4 regions of the Micromonospora sp. NPDC048868 genome follow, and region 1 is predicted to be linked to each of the others. Evidence: riboswitches for the same ligand, from Rfam matches in the RefSeq annotation. Region 1 holds a riboswitch; each other region holds the start of a gene.

The links. A riboswitch is a leader RNA that binds a small molecule or an ion and turns the genes downstream of it on or off. The one in region 1 is predicted to bind cyclic di-AMP.
Region 2: linked by a shared signal. The riboswitch ahead of ACGFNF_RS27505 (coiled-coil domain-containing protein) and the one ahead of ACGFNF_RS01790 (hypothetical protein) in region 1 are both predicted to bind cyclic di-AMP.
Region 3: linked by a shared signal. The riboswitch ahead of ACGFNF_RS10905 (C39 family peptidase) and the one ahead of ACGFNF_RS01790 (hypothetical protein) in region 1 are both predicted to bind cyclic di-AMP.
Region 4: linked by a shared signal. The riboswitch ahead of ACGFNF_RS18375 (NlpC/P60 family protein) and the one ahead of ACGFNF_RS01790 (hypothetical protein) in region 1 are both predicted to bind cyclic di-AMP.

The regions. Positions count from the first base shown of each region.
Region 1 covers NZ_JBICUN010000001.1:379,370-382,716, reverse strand. The annotation lists gene ACGFNF_RS01795 (SRPBCC family protein) at 1-40, shown strand, start outside; gene ACGFNF_RS01790 (hypothetical protein) at 131-1,216, opposite strand; cyclic di-AMP (ydaO/yuaA leader) riboswitch at 1,230-1,361, opposite strand; gene ACGFNF_RS01785 (cation diffusion facilitator family transporter) at 1,515-2,432, opposite strand; gene ACGFNF_RS01780 (HelD family protein) at 2,509-3,347, opposite strand, start outside.
Region 2 covers NZ_JBICUN010000024.1:85,243-88,589, forward strand. The annotation lists gene ACGFNF_RS27495 (hypothetical protein) at 1-227, opposite strand, end outside; gene ACGFNF_RS27500 (YibE/F family protein) at 703-2,052, shown strand; cyclic di-AMP (ydaO/yuaA leader) riboswitch at 2,219-2,350, shown strand; gene ACGFNF_RS27505 (coiled-coil domain-containing protein) at 2,354-3,347, shown strand, end outside.
Region 3 covers NZ_JBICUN010000005.1:321,397-324,743, forward strand. The annotation lists gene ACGFNF_RS10900 (alpha/beta fold hydrolase) at 1-121, opposite strand, end outside; gene ACGFNF_RS10905 (C39 family peptidase) at 227-1,072, opposite strand; cyclic di-AMP (ydaO/yuaA leader) riboswitch at 1,301-1,441, opposite strand; gene ACGFNF_RS10910 (acyltransferase family protein) at 1,761-2,999, opposite strand; gene ACGFNF_RS10915 (polysaccharide pyruvyl transferase family protein) at 3,311-3,347, shown strand, end outside.
Region 4 covers NZ_JBICUN010000010.1:186,341-189,687, forward strand. The annotation lists gene dcd (dCTP deaminase) at 1-335, shown strand, start outside; gene ACGFNF_RS18375 (NlpC/P60 family protein) at 390-1,430, opposite strand; cyclic di-AMP (ydaO/yuaA leader) riboswitch at 1,443-1,576, opposite strand; gene ACGFNF_RS18380 (N-acetylmuramoyl-L-alanine amidase) at 1,815-3,347, shown strand, end outside.

The DNA of each region.
Region 1 (3,347 bases):
GGCCCTCGACACGAGCCTGCCCGGGTCGTCGGCCGACTGACCGCCGGACGGCCCGGCCGCGGTGGCCGGGGGCGACGGACGCCGTCGCGCCCCGGTGACCCGCGACGGGCGGGGCACCGGGGCGCGGGCGTCAGTAGACCGACAGGTGCACGTGGTTGGTGTGGTCGCTGGACGGGTCGCCGTTGGCCCCGCTGTACGACTTCCAGCCGCTGCTGGGCAGCCAGATCTGCCTGTACCAGATCACGTAGAGCACGGCGAGCCGGTCGGCGTTGCGCACGAAGTACGCCGACAGGTTGTTGCCGTACGTCCGGTCGCCGCCGGTGGCGTCGCCGCCGAAGCCGCCCTTCTGGGCCGCGAAGTCGCAGGCCCGGCCCTTCGGGTGTTCGCCCGAGCCGCCGGGGCGGTAGCAGGAGACGTAGCGGGTGAAGCCCGCCGCCTTGGCCTGGTTGAGCGCGTGCAGGGTGCGCGGGGTGATGCAGCCGTTGGCGGGGGTCGGGTCGTTGACGCTGCACGACTCGCGCGGCCAGGAGCCGTCGGAGTTGCGCGGGGCCGCCTTCGCCGTCTTGCTGGAGGTGCCGCCCGGCGAGGTGCCCGCCCCCGTGGACTGCTGCCGCTGTTGCTGCTGCTCGCGGTTGGCGACCGTCAGCGCCCGCTCGGCCTGCTCCTTGCGCTTGGCCATCACGGTGACCTGCTTGCGCTGCTCCCGGATCTCGCCGTCCAGGGCGAGCTTGGTGCGGGTGGCCTGGTCCCGGGTCTCCTGGAGTTCGCGCAGGGCCCGGTCCTCCTTGGCGGCCACCGCGTCGAGGGCGGCGGCGCGGTCCATGAAGCCGTCCGGCGAGCTGCTGTTGAGCAGGGCGGACGCCACGCTGAGCCGGCCGGTGCGGTAGGCCGCGCCCGCGATCTCGCCGACCCTGGCGGTGTGCGCGGCCAACTCGACCTCGGTGGTCTTGAGCTGCGCGGCGAGCTGCTGCTGCCGCTTGGCCGACGTGTCCAGGGCGCGCTTGGCGTCGAGGTAGCCCTTGCTGGCGGCCTCCAACTGGGCCCGCAGGGCGGGGGTGCCGCCCTCCTCGTCCTGGCCGGGGGCCGCGGCGAGCAGGCCGGCCCGGGTGGCGGCCGCCGCCGGGGCGGCGGTGACCGGGGCCACCGCGGCGCCGAGGGCGAGCATCGTGGCGATCAGGGCCGCCGTCCGGGCGGCACGTCGTCGTACAGGTGCCATCACTGGCATACACGTGTCCTTCCGTCAGCCGCCGACCGGGTTAGCTGACGGGTTCGGGACGGAAGATCCCTACCGCTGACGCGGATGCACCCCACGGACATGGTTCCCCGGTTCGCCCCGCCGGGCGATTAGGCGGCGGCCACCGCCGGCACCGGTGGGTGCCGCCTGGCGGAGGCCGAAGCCGAGCCTACCGGTGCCGCTGTGACTGATGCAGCGCAGGTGACGCAGGGTGTACGTCCACTAACAGTCAAATCCGGCATAAGCGCACAATACTCTCCCAGATTTAAGGTTGTCCTCATTACCACTCAACCGACCCGCAGGCCCCGCGTGACGCTCCGGGCTCGATCTGCAACGTGGCGTGCTCGATGTGGAAGTCGTCGTGCAGCGCGGCCCGGGCGGCGCCCAGCACCGCGCCGACCTCCGCGCCGGGTGCCATGGTCAGGTGGGCCGAGGCCACCTCCATCCCGGAGGTCAGCGTCCAGACGTGCAGGTCATGCACCTCGGCGACGCCGGGCACGGCGGCCAGCCGGTCGTGCACCGCGGTCACCTGGAGGTGCTCCGGCGCGGCCTGCACCAGGATGCGCAGCGCGGCCCGCCCGAGCCGCCAGGTGCGCGGCAGGATGAGCACCCCGATCGCGACCGCCACCAGTGGATCCGCCCACCACCAGCCGGTGGTGGCGATCAGCAGCGCGGCCCCGATCACGCCGAGTGACCCCAGCAGGTCGCCGAGCACCTCCAGGTACGCGCCGTGGACGTTGATGCTCTCCTTCGCCCCGGAGCGCAGCAGCGCGAAGGCGCCGATGTTGGCGAGCAGGCCGAGCACGGCGACCACAAGCATCGGGCCGGCCAGCACCTCCGGCGGGTCGCCGAAGCGGCGCACCGCCTCGATCACGACGTAGACCGCGACGCCGGAGAGCAGGACGGCGTTGGCCAGTGCGGCCAGTACCTCCAGCCGGTAGAGCCCGAAGGTGCGCTGCGGGTCGGCGCCCGCCCGCCGGGTCGCGGCGATCGCCGCGAGCGCCATGCCGATGCCGAGCACGTCGGTGAACATGTGCCCGGCGTCGCTCAGCAGGGCCAGCGAGCCCGTGCGGAAGGCCGCCACCGCCTCCACCACCATGAGGCCGGCGAGCAGCCCGAACGCCGCCCAGAGCCGGCCCCGGTGGCGGTGCGCGGCATTCGCCACCGACCCGTGATGGTGGTCATGACCTGCGCCCACGCGCCCACCCTCCGTCAGGCGTCCGGATTCGCGTTCAATCTATGCTCACATCGCTATGTATGCAAGTAACGGCGGCTCAGCCGATCGGGTCGACGGTGGTCAGCCGCTGGGTGGCCCGGGACAGCGCCACGTAGAGCGTCCGCACCCCCGACCCCGGGTCGGCCCGGATCTCGCCCGGGGCGACGAGGACGACCCCGTCGTACTCCATGCCCTTGGCCTCCAGGCTGGTCACCACCTGCAAACGCGGCGCGCCGAGCCCGCCCAGCCAGCCGGCAACCTCGTCGCGGCGCGGCACCGGCATGATCACCCCGACCGTGCCCTCCACGTCGGCGAGCAGCGCGCCGGCCGCCGCCACCACCGCGGCCTCCAGCTCCGCCGGCGGCACCGACAGCGCGACCGGGTCGACGCCGGTGGAGCGCACCGCCCGGGGCAGCGGCAGGTCCGGGTGCAGCCGGCGGATCTCGGCCGCCGCCACCGCGAAGATCTCCGCCGAGTTGCGGTAGTTCGTGGTGAGGGTGAAGTGGTGCCGCTTGCGCCGGCCCAACGCCTGGTCCCGGGCCCGGTTCAGCTCCTCGGGCTCCCCCGTCCACGCCGTCTGCGCCGGATCGCCCACCACCGTCCACGAGGCCAGCCGGCCCCGCCGGCCGATCATGCGCCACTGCATCGGCGAGACGTCCTGCGACTCGTCGACCACCACGTGCGCGTACTCCCGGTAGTCGTCCGGGCGTTCCCGCGCCGCCTCGCGGGCGGCGCGCTGCCGGTCGGCGAAGGTGCTCAGCTCGCGGACCCCGCCGGCCAGCTGGAACGGGTCCCGCTTCGCCCGGGCGGGCTTCATCGGCTTGCCGAGCAGCGCGTCCAGCTCGTCGAGCAGCGCGATGTCGGCGATCGTCAGCCCGGCGGCGTCGAGGCTGCGGT
Region 2 (3,347 bases), on a different contig from region 1:
GGAACGGGCGCGGGAGCGGCGTGCGGAACGGGCGCGGCGGCGGCGTGCGGGCCGGGCGCGGCGGCGGCGTGCGGGCCGGGCGCGGCGGCGGCGTGCGCCGATGGGTTCGCGGGATGACCCGTCTGGTGCGAGTCGTGGCCGATCGTGTGCATCGCGGCCAGCCCGAGCAGCGTGCCGACGAGCAGCAGGAGCCGCGCGCCACGCGCCGCCGTCACCGTCGTCCGCACGTCCCTCACGCTAGCGCGTCGGCCCGTGCCGCAGGGGCACCACCCACGGCCGGCCCCCGCACGTGTGCGGGCCGGCACTGGTTACCGCGCGTCAACGGCGCAGGTGGGCCGGTCGGGCACGTATGGGTCCCGCGCGTGGGCAGCCGAACCTGGGCGGCTGGGCGCGCGCAGGTCCCGCGCGTGGGCGTGCCGGGCGGGCGGGCGAAGGTCCGCGCCGCGACACCACCAGCACGACCTGCGCCCCGATGCCGGGGTGGCTACCATTCGGCCGGTGGCCCTCCGGACTCCGCACCACCCGCGCCGCGCCCTCCGCCGGGCGATAGCGCCGACCGTCCGTCGCCGGACGGGAGCCGACGGCCACGGCACGTGACCACAGTGCCACGTGGAGGCGGTTCCCGCCCCCGCACCCGTGGCGACGCTGAACCGACCGGCCCGCCGGCCCGTACCCCGCCCTGGACTCGTTGGGAGACTCACGTTGGGCGCCGACCACACCCGTCCCGCTCCGTCCGCCCCGCCGAGGGTGCGGCGGATCCTCGTCGCGACGGTGGTGCCCCTCTTCGTCGCCACGCTGATCGCCGCCCTGGTGCTGTGGCCGTGGGACGCGCCCGACCCGGCGACCGGCACCGACGCACCCCGCTATCACGGCACGGTGACCCGGGTGGTGACGGAGCCGTGCCCGCCCGCCCCGGAGGCCCCGGAGGGGAGCCCCGACGCGCCGCAGGGCCCCTGCGGCACGGTCACCGTACGGGTGCAGGACGGCCCCGACGCCGGCCAGCAGATCCAGACGCCGATCCCGGCCGGGCCCGGTGCGCCGACCGTCGCCGTGGACGACGAGATCATCCTGGTCGAGCTCACCGACCCCGCCGACCCCACGGCCAGCACCTACAACATCGCCGAGCACCAGCGCGGCAAGCCGCTGGTCTGGCTGGTGGCGCTCTTCGCGGCCGCCATCGTCGCCTTCGGGCGGTGGCGCGGGCTGGCCGCGCTGGGCGGGCTGGCGGCGAGCTTCGCCATCCTGCTGACCTTCGTGCTGCCGGGCATCAGCGCCGGGAACCCGCCCCTGCTGGTCGCGGTCGTCGGCGCCGCTCTGATCATGTTCGTGGTGCTCTACCTGACCCACGGCGTGACCGCGCAGACCTCGGTCGCCGTGCTCGGCACGCTGGGCAGCCTGGTGCTGACCGGTGTCCTCGGCACGATCGCCACCGCCGCGACCCACCTGACCGGGTTCGGCTCCGAGGACGCCACCACGCTGTCGATGTACCAGGCCGACGTCGACCTGCACGGGCTGCTGCTGGCCGGGATCATCATCGGCTCCCTCGGCGTGCTGGACGACGTCACGGTGACCCAGGCCGCCACGGTCACCGAGCTGGCGCACGCCAACCCCGGGCTGTCGCGGACGCAGCTCTACCGGGCGGCGACCCGGGTCGGCCGGGCGCACATCGCCTCGACGGTGAACACCATCGTGCTGGCGTACGCGGGCGCCTCGCTGCCGGTGCTGCTCCTGCTGACCGCCGACTCGCGGGCGGTGACCCAACTTCTCACCAGCGAGTTCCTCGCCCAGGAGATCGTCCGCAGCGCGGTCGCCACCCTGGGCCTGATCGCCGCCGTGCCGCTGACCACCGCGCTGGCGGCCCTGGTGACCACGGCCGGCCGACGCGGCGGGGACGCCACCGACCGCGCCGCGCCCGCGACCGCGCCGACTCCCCGGCCGGCGGCCGACCGGTCCGAGGCGCTGGAGGCCCTCAGCGGGCCGCGTGGGGACACGCCGTCCGCCGCTCCCGCCGGATGGCCCGACGGGCGCAGAAGTACGGACACCGCATGGTGACGCTCCTCAGCGTGACCGAACAGGACGTTCAGCCTGATAAACGCGTCACTGGTCACCGTCCGCCATTACGAAATAACGCATTTAGTCGGCTTAGGGACGTAGATCCCCGGGAGCGTTCTCGGGTAACCTCGCTGCCGGTCACCGCCGAAGGCGCGCAGCGGCGCCTGCGGTGCCGCCGCCCAATCGCCGCGAGGCGAACCGGGGACCCAGGTACGTGGGGTGAATCCGCGACAGCGGTAGGGGCCACTTCCGCCCCGAACCCGTCAGCTAACCCGGTCGGCGGTCGACGGAAGGGAAAACTGTGACGGCACCCCTACGCCGCTGGTTGACGCCCGTGGTGGCCGTACTCGCCGCTCTGGCGGTCTTCGCCGGGCCTCTCCCGGCGGCGGCCGCGCCCACCCCGCCCAAGCCCTCCGGGCACGGGGACGACGAGCCCAAGCTGCTCGACGACCTCATCGAGGCCCGGAACCGGTCCTACGTGCAGGCCAAGGCGAAGCTGGCGAAGTCGAAGAAGCGCCAGCTCGAACTGGCCCTGGAGGTCTCCCGGGCGCAGGCCGAACTGAACGCGCTGGCCCCCCAGGTCAGCCAGATCGCCGCCCAGTCCTACCGCACCGGGCGGATCGGCGCGGTGTCCATGCTGCTGGACACCGCCAGCCCCGACTCGTTCGTCAAGCGCGCCGCCGCCCTCGACGAGCTCAACCTGGTCAACTCCAAGAAGCTCGCCGAGGTGAACGCGGTCAAGGACCGCGCCGAGCAGGCCAAGCTGGCGCTCGACACCGAGGTCCGCGAACAGCAGAAGCTGACGAACGAGATGGCGCGCGGCAAGCGGGAGGCGGAGAAGGCGCTCGCGCTGGTCGGCGGCAGAGGGCTGACCAGTGGCAAGGTGGTCGCCACCTCGCCGGTGGCGAAGATCGCGCCGGGGCGGACGGCCGACGGCGACTGGACGCCGCTGTCACCCACCGAGGACGACCCCACCACCTCCGGCCGCATCACCGCGCGCACCCTGCACATGTACAAGGAGGTCAAGCGGGCCGGCTTCAACCGGTTCGTCGGCTGTTACCGCCCCGGCGGGCCGTACGAGCACCCGAAGGGCCGGGCCTGCGACTGGTCGCTGCAGAGGAGCGGCTTCTCCCCCTGGCACAACGACGACACCTACATGTACGGCAACAACCTGACCGCGTTCCTGGTCCGCAACGCCGACCGGCTCGGCATCTACTACGTGATCTGGAACAGACAGATCTGGTTCCCGGCGACGGGCTGGAGTTCCTACAGCGGCCCGTCGAACCACACCGACC
Region 3 (3,347 bases), on a different contig from region 1:
GCCCCGCCCACCGACGCTCCAGCAGCGGCGCCCAGGGCAGCCACACGTCGCCGGTCGCGCCCATGCCGTGCAGCAGCAGGAGCACCCGCCGGCCGGCCCCGTCACCCGACTCATCGACCATGGGCGCAGTGTGCCACCCGTCGGACGCCGCGGGCGAGGGCCGTGACCCGGACACGACATCGGGCGCCGACCCCCCGGGTGGGGAGCCGACGCCCGACGGAGTCGCTCAGGCGGAGTAGCCGCGGGTGGCGGCCCAGTTCGCCAGGGCGATGGTGCTCATCCAGTACGACGCGGTCGCCGGGTTCGCCGAGTCGGCGATCTTCACCAGCCGCCCCTCGTCCTGGTAGCCGACCACCGCGACGTAGTGGCCGCCGGGGAAGGAGTGCCAGCCGCCGTCGGTGTCCGTGGCGCTGCCGGCGACGTTGACCACGACGCCCCGCCCGTCGGCGATGGCCGCGACGACGTCGGCCTGGAGCCGGTCCATCTGGGCCGGGGTGGCGGCGCCACCGGGGATCATCCGGGTCCGGTACGGGTCGCCCTTCACCGTCGCGTTCAGCACGCGGGTGGTGTCCTGGGCCGAGTCGGTACCCATCTGGTCGGTGCCCAGCTGGGCACCGAGGGCGTCCTGGCTGCGCGCGATGCCGGCGGCGCTGAGGGCGTGCCGGACGGCCGCCGGACCACAGTTGTAGAAGGTGGTCTGGGCCTGGTAGTCGTAGTCCAGGCTCTTGGCGGCCGGAGGCTTCGGCGGCGCCGGCTTGCGGGTCAGGTCCGGGTCCGGGGCGGCGCTGGACGCGCTGGCCGACGGGGCGGCGCTGGACGCGGCCGGGGCGGCGCTGGACGGGGCGGGCGCGACCCGGGCCTGGCTGCGCGAGGCCGCGGCGTCGTCCCGCAGCTCGGTGGCGGCCACCGGGGCCTGCGCGACGGCGGGGTCCTCGTCGGCTCCGGCCAGCAGCGCGCCCGTGCCCGACGCCAGCACGAGCGCCGCGGCGGACGCGGCGGCCAGCTGGTACGGACGCTCGGACGTGAGGCGACGCAACTGTCGCTTGAGGTGGTGCTTCACGGTTTCCTCCACGGGCTCGGGGGTGAGCGGCCGTCGGTCCGCGCCGAGGGCAGGGCGGACCGCCGCGCGGACGGGAGTCCGGGCGGGTGGTGGACCACTCAGGGGATGCGCCCGGGACGCCGGGCGACGGACGGTGACCGGTGGGTCAGCTCATGACCTGCGGGCGGACGAGCGCGGTCACCGCGGCGCCGTGGAGACGGCGGCACAGCCGAGGGGTGTACGGGTGTGGCATGAAGATGGAACTCCTTCCGACACCGCCGACCGGGTTAGCTGACGGATTCGGGCGGGAAGAACGCCCTACCACGGGCCCACGGCCCACGGATTCACCCCAACGAGCACTGGGTCCCCGGTTCGTCGTTCACGATTAGGCGGGTCGGCGCGGCGTCGCCTCTGGCGATCGGGTACCGCACCGGACGCGCCGACATTACTGGCCGGTCCGCGCCCTGCCAACCCCGTCCCACCTGCCTAAACCTTGATCGGGAGACAATTTTTGCGGGCACTTCGCCACTGACGCGACTCAATGGGACGACCGTTTCTGCACGCACCTTGGGGCGACAACGGGACAAGTGGCGGACATCGGCGCCGAAACCCCGGCTGGAATCGACCGGGCCGCGCCCGATGACCGGTTCGACGGCGTGGTGACCGGCGTCACCGAAACGGTGGGGATTCGTCGCCCGGACTCTCCGGCCGCCGGGGGCGCTCAGCGCGAGTCGGCGTACGTCGTCCGGTGGTCGTCCTGCGGATCGGCGGCCCGGGGGCGCGGCACGGCGTTGCCCCGGTCCCCCGGCGCCGCCCCGGGGCCGCCGGGGTCCTGCCCGGCGGCGTCCCCGTCCCGCGGCGCCCGGGCCGGCCTACGCGGGGTGAGCAGCCGCATCATCGGCGTCTCGACGAGACGGTGCAACAGGCCGGCCAGGGCCAGGTTGACCAGCAGGAAGCCGAGCACCACCGCCAGCCCCCACCAGCCGGTGAAGCCGACGCCCCAGTCACCGGTGAGCCGCAGGACGGTGATCATCACGAGGACGTGCACCAGATAGAAGGCGAAGGAGACCTCGCCCAGCCAGATCATCGGCCGGGACCGCCACGGCGAGCGCCGCCCGCGCACGTCCGCGTCCGCCGCCGCGGCGATGACCAGGATGTACGCGATCGAAAGCAGCGCCGCCCACAGTTCGGCGCGGACCCACTGCGCGGCGACCACCCAGGTCGCCACGAAGAGCAGGCTGGCCAGCGGCAGGCCCGGCCCGCGCCACCGGCCACGCCGCATCAGCTCGGCGGCGGCGACGCCCATCCAGAACTCCAGCGACCGCACCGGCGGGAAGATCTGGGTGAACCACCAGCGGCTCTCCTCGGGCACCAGCACCTGGGCCGGCCAGAGCGCCAGGATGAGCAGCGGCACCGCGACCACGACGGCCCACAGGGCCCACGGCCGGGCCCGGCGGATCAGCGGCAGCGCCAACGGCAGGCAGAGGTAGAAGAAGAACTCGCAGGACAGCGACCAGCTGACCGTGTTGATGCTGTAGAAGTGGCCCGGCCGCGGGTCCCACGCCTGGAGGAGGAACAGGTTCTCCACCGCGACGAACCGGTCCACGGGGTCGGCGAACCAGGCCGCGACCGCCAGGGCCGCCACCCACAGCACCACGTGGCTCGGCCAGATCTTGGCCACCCGGCGCCGCCAGAACGCCCGACGGGTGTCGGTGGGTCGGGCCGACCAGACCAGCACGAAGCCGCTGAGGATGAAGAAGAACTGCACGCCCGACAGCCCGAGGGCGAAGGCCCAGTCCACGACGGCCTTCTGGCCGGGCTCGGCGATGATGCCCATCGTCGCGACGTGGAACCCGAAGACGAGCAGGGCGGCGACCCAGCGCAGCCCGGTCAGCGACGGCAGGCGGCTGGCCGGGGACGCGGGCCGGGCGGCCGGCGCGACGGTCGCGGCGTCGTTCATGCCGGCATCCCGACGATCCGCAGGGTCACCAGCACGTACGTCTCCTCCTCGACCCCGTCCTCAGGCGCCCCCGAAGGGGCTCCGTGGCGGTCCACCGGTCGGCGCCGCCCCGCCGGGCACCCTACCCGCCGGGCCTGAGGCTCTGTTCCGTCCCGTCCGCGAGTGCCCGTTCTGTCCCGTGGGGGAATCCCGTTCCTCCCGTCCCTCCGTGACCGTTGCGTCCCCATCCGTGACGACGGTGGCGGGCATCCGGGTTGCGGCCGAACGGGTGGCTAGTATTCCCAGACCCGGAGGTGACGAGAGGCGGGCGAATGCACAAGCGAATCCTGATGCGGGCGAAGAAGGGCC
Region 4 (3,347 bases), on a different contig from region 1:
CCTCGACGCTGGAGGTGATCACGCTCGGCGACCAGCTCGCCGGCCGGCTGGAGGGGAAGAGCTCACTGGGCCGACTGGGCCTGCTCACCCACTCCACGGCGGGCTTCATCGACCCGGGCTTCTCCGGTCACGTGACCCTCGAACTGTCCAACGTGGCCAACCTGCCGATCACCCTCTGGCCGGGCATGAAGATCGGCCAGCTCTGCATCTTCCGGCTCTCGTCGCCGGCGCGGCACCCGTACGGCTCGGCCGTCTACGGCTCGCGCTACCAGGGGCAGCGCGGCCCGACCCCGAGCCGCTCGTGGCAGCAGTGGCGCACCTGGCCGACCAGCTGACCCGACCCGCGGGCGTGCGGAGGACCCCCGCCGGGCAGAGGCCCTCCGCGCGTCTCAGCCGGGGCGGCCGTAGCTGTGGATCGGGCCGTCGTCGACCTTCTTCATCTTGATCGGCACCCCGGCGCGGGAGGCGTGCACCACCCAGCCCCCGCCGACGTACATGCCGACGTGGTGCAGGTCGCTGTAGTAGAAGACGAGGTCACCCGGGCGCAGCTCGCCCCGGCTGACGGACGCGGTGGCCCGGCGCTGCTGTGCGGCGTTGTGCGGCAGCGACACCCCCGCCTTCGCCCAGGCGGCGAGCATCAGGCCGGAGCAGTCGTACGAGTTCGGCCCCTCGGCACCCCAGACGTAGGGCTTGCCGATCTGCGCGCAGGCGAACTTCACGGCGGTGCCGGCCGGGCCGCCGGGATAGCCGGCCGGGCAGGGGGCGGGACGCAGCGGCCCACCGCCGCCGTTGCCGTAGACCCGCAGCCGAAGCTTCTGCAACCGGTCGATCTCGGCGTTGATCTGCTTCTTCTTCGCCGCGAGCTGAGCCTCGGTGCGGCCGAGCTGGACGACCATCTCGTCCAGCGGCGCCTTCTTGGCGGCCAGCCGGTCGCGCAGCTCGGCGACCTGCCGCACGTCCTGCTGCTGGTGCTGGGCGAACTGGTCGAGCAGTTCGAGCTGCCCGATCATCTCGCTCGGTGAGCGGCTGCCCAGCAGGGCGTTGACGGCGGAGACGTTCTCGCCCTTGTAGGCGCGGGCCGCCAACGCGCCGACCTTCTCCATCGCCTGGTCGACCTGCTTCTCCAGCGGCCCGATCTGCGCGGCGAGCGCGTCGGCCTGCTTCCGCCTGGCGGCCAGGTCCTGTCGGGTGGCGTTGTGCCGTTCGATGATCGGTTCGAGCTTGTTCCAGTCCTCGTCGATCTGCCGCTCGATCTCGGCGACAGTCGGTTCGGCGTGGGCCGCCGTGGCGCCGCCGGTCAGGACGACGGCGAACGCGGCCAGGGCGGCGAGGGCGGTGGTGCAGCGGTACCAGCGTGGGCGCGGCGCAGCCGTCACCGGGTCGGCGAGGGCCGACCGGGCCGACGGTGGCCGCGGGGCATGGTGTGCCACCGGGCTTCGTACTCCTTCTTCCGTACCGCCTACCGGGTTAGCTGACGGGTTCGGGCGGGAAGGGGCGCCCTACCGCAGGACTGCGGATTCACCCCGGGGAACCTGGGTCCCCGGCTCGCTCGGGAGCGACTCGGCGGTGTCGGACCGTCACCGCCCTGGTTGGACGGAATGTCACCGGCCGACGAAGGACCAGAGTAGAGACGACCGTTATCGATCCGCAACCCTACGGGCGGTGACACTCCGTACCCACCCGGATCGGGCGGATCCGCAACCCGGGCGACGAAGATTTCCTTCCTTCTGAAGTGTCTGGCGGGAAAGTATTGACCAGAGGCGGCGGGCGGGGCGAAGGTGACCCCACCTTTGCCCGTCCGAACTGGGGGTCTGATGCACCTGTCAGCGACATCGAGGAGCAGACGCGTCCTGCTGGCCGCCGCCGTGGCCGCCGCCATGGCGACGACGCCGCTCACCGCCGCCGGGTCCGCCGCCGCGGCAGCGCCGGTGAACGACCGGCAGCAGCAGTACGCCGCCGCGGCCGCCGAGTACGGCGTACCGGAGAGCGTCCTGCTCGGGGTCTCCTACCTGCAGTCCCGCTGGGACACCAACGCCGGCACGCCGAGCACCAGCGGCGGCTACGGACCGATGCACCTCACCGACGCCGAGCACGTCGCCGCCCTCGCCGGCGGCACGCACCACGACGAGGGCACCGAGGACCCGCGCGGCGACGAGTCCCGCCCGTCCCTGGCCGAGGCCGGCGAGCCGCCAGCCGCCACGCCTCCCGCCGAGGCCGCGCTGCGGACCGTTGACGCCGCCGCCGGGCTGACCGGCGCCAGCGAGGAGTCGCTGCGGACGGACGTCACGGCGAACATCCGGGGCGGCGCGGCGCTGCTGGCCGCGTACCAGAAGGAGATCGGCGCCCCGGTCGGCGCCGGCACCGACCCGGCGGCCTGGTACGGCGCGGTGGCCCGGTACTCCGGCGCGGACAGCGCCGACGCCGCGGCGGCCTTCGCCAACGAGGTGTACGCCACCATCGCCACGGGCGACAGCCGGGTGACCGACGACGGGCAGCGGGTCACGCTGGCCGGCCAGGCGGTCCAGCCGAACCGCTCCTGGCTGGACCGGCTGAACCTGCGCAAGCTCGCCCGGCCGGACGGGCTGGAGTGCCCGGACGACATCTCCTGCGAGTGGATCCCGGCGCCGTACGAGAACTACGGCCCCACCCTTGGCGACTACGGCAACCACGACCTGGGGAACCGTCCCACCCAGCAGAAGATCGAGTACATCGTCATCCACGACACCGAGGGCTACTTCGGTCCCAGCGTCAACCTGGTCAAGGACCCGAAGCGGGTGGGTTGGCACTACACCCTGCGCTCGGTGGACGGGCACATCGCCCAGCACATCAAGACCAAGAACGTCGGCTGGCACGCCGGCAACTGGTACGTGAACGCCAAGTCCATCGGCCTCGAACACGAGGGCTTCGCCGGGCACGGCACCTGGTACACCGAGGCGATGTACCGCACCTCCGCCAAGCTGGTCCGCCACCTGGCGCGGCAGTACAACATCCCGCTGGACCGCAACCACATCATCGGGCACGACAACGTCCCCGGCACCGTCGCCGCGAACGTACGCGGCATGCACTGGGACCCGGGACCGTACTGGAACTGGTCGCACTACTTCGACCTGCTCAAGGCGCCGTTCAAGTCGACCGGCACGCACCGGACCGGGCTGGTCACCATCGACCCGGACTTCGCCACCAACCAGCCGCCGTTCACCGGCTGCAACCGGCAGCCTCCGGGCGTGCCGAACCCGCCCCCGGCGACGGCCCCCTGCCCGCTGCGCGGCTCCTCCGCGCTGTTCCTGCACAACGCGCCGAGCCACGACGCGCCGCTGGTCAACGACATCGCGCTGCGGCCCGACGGC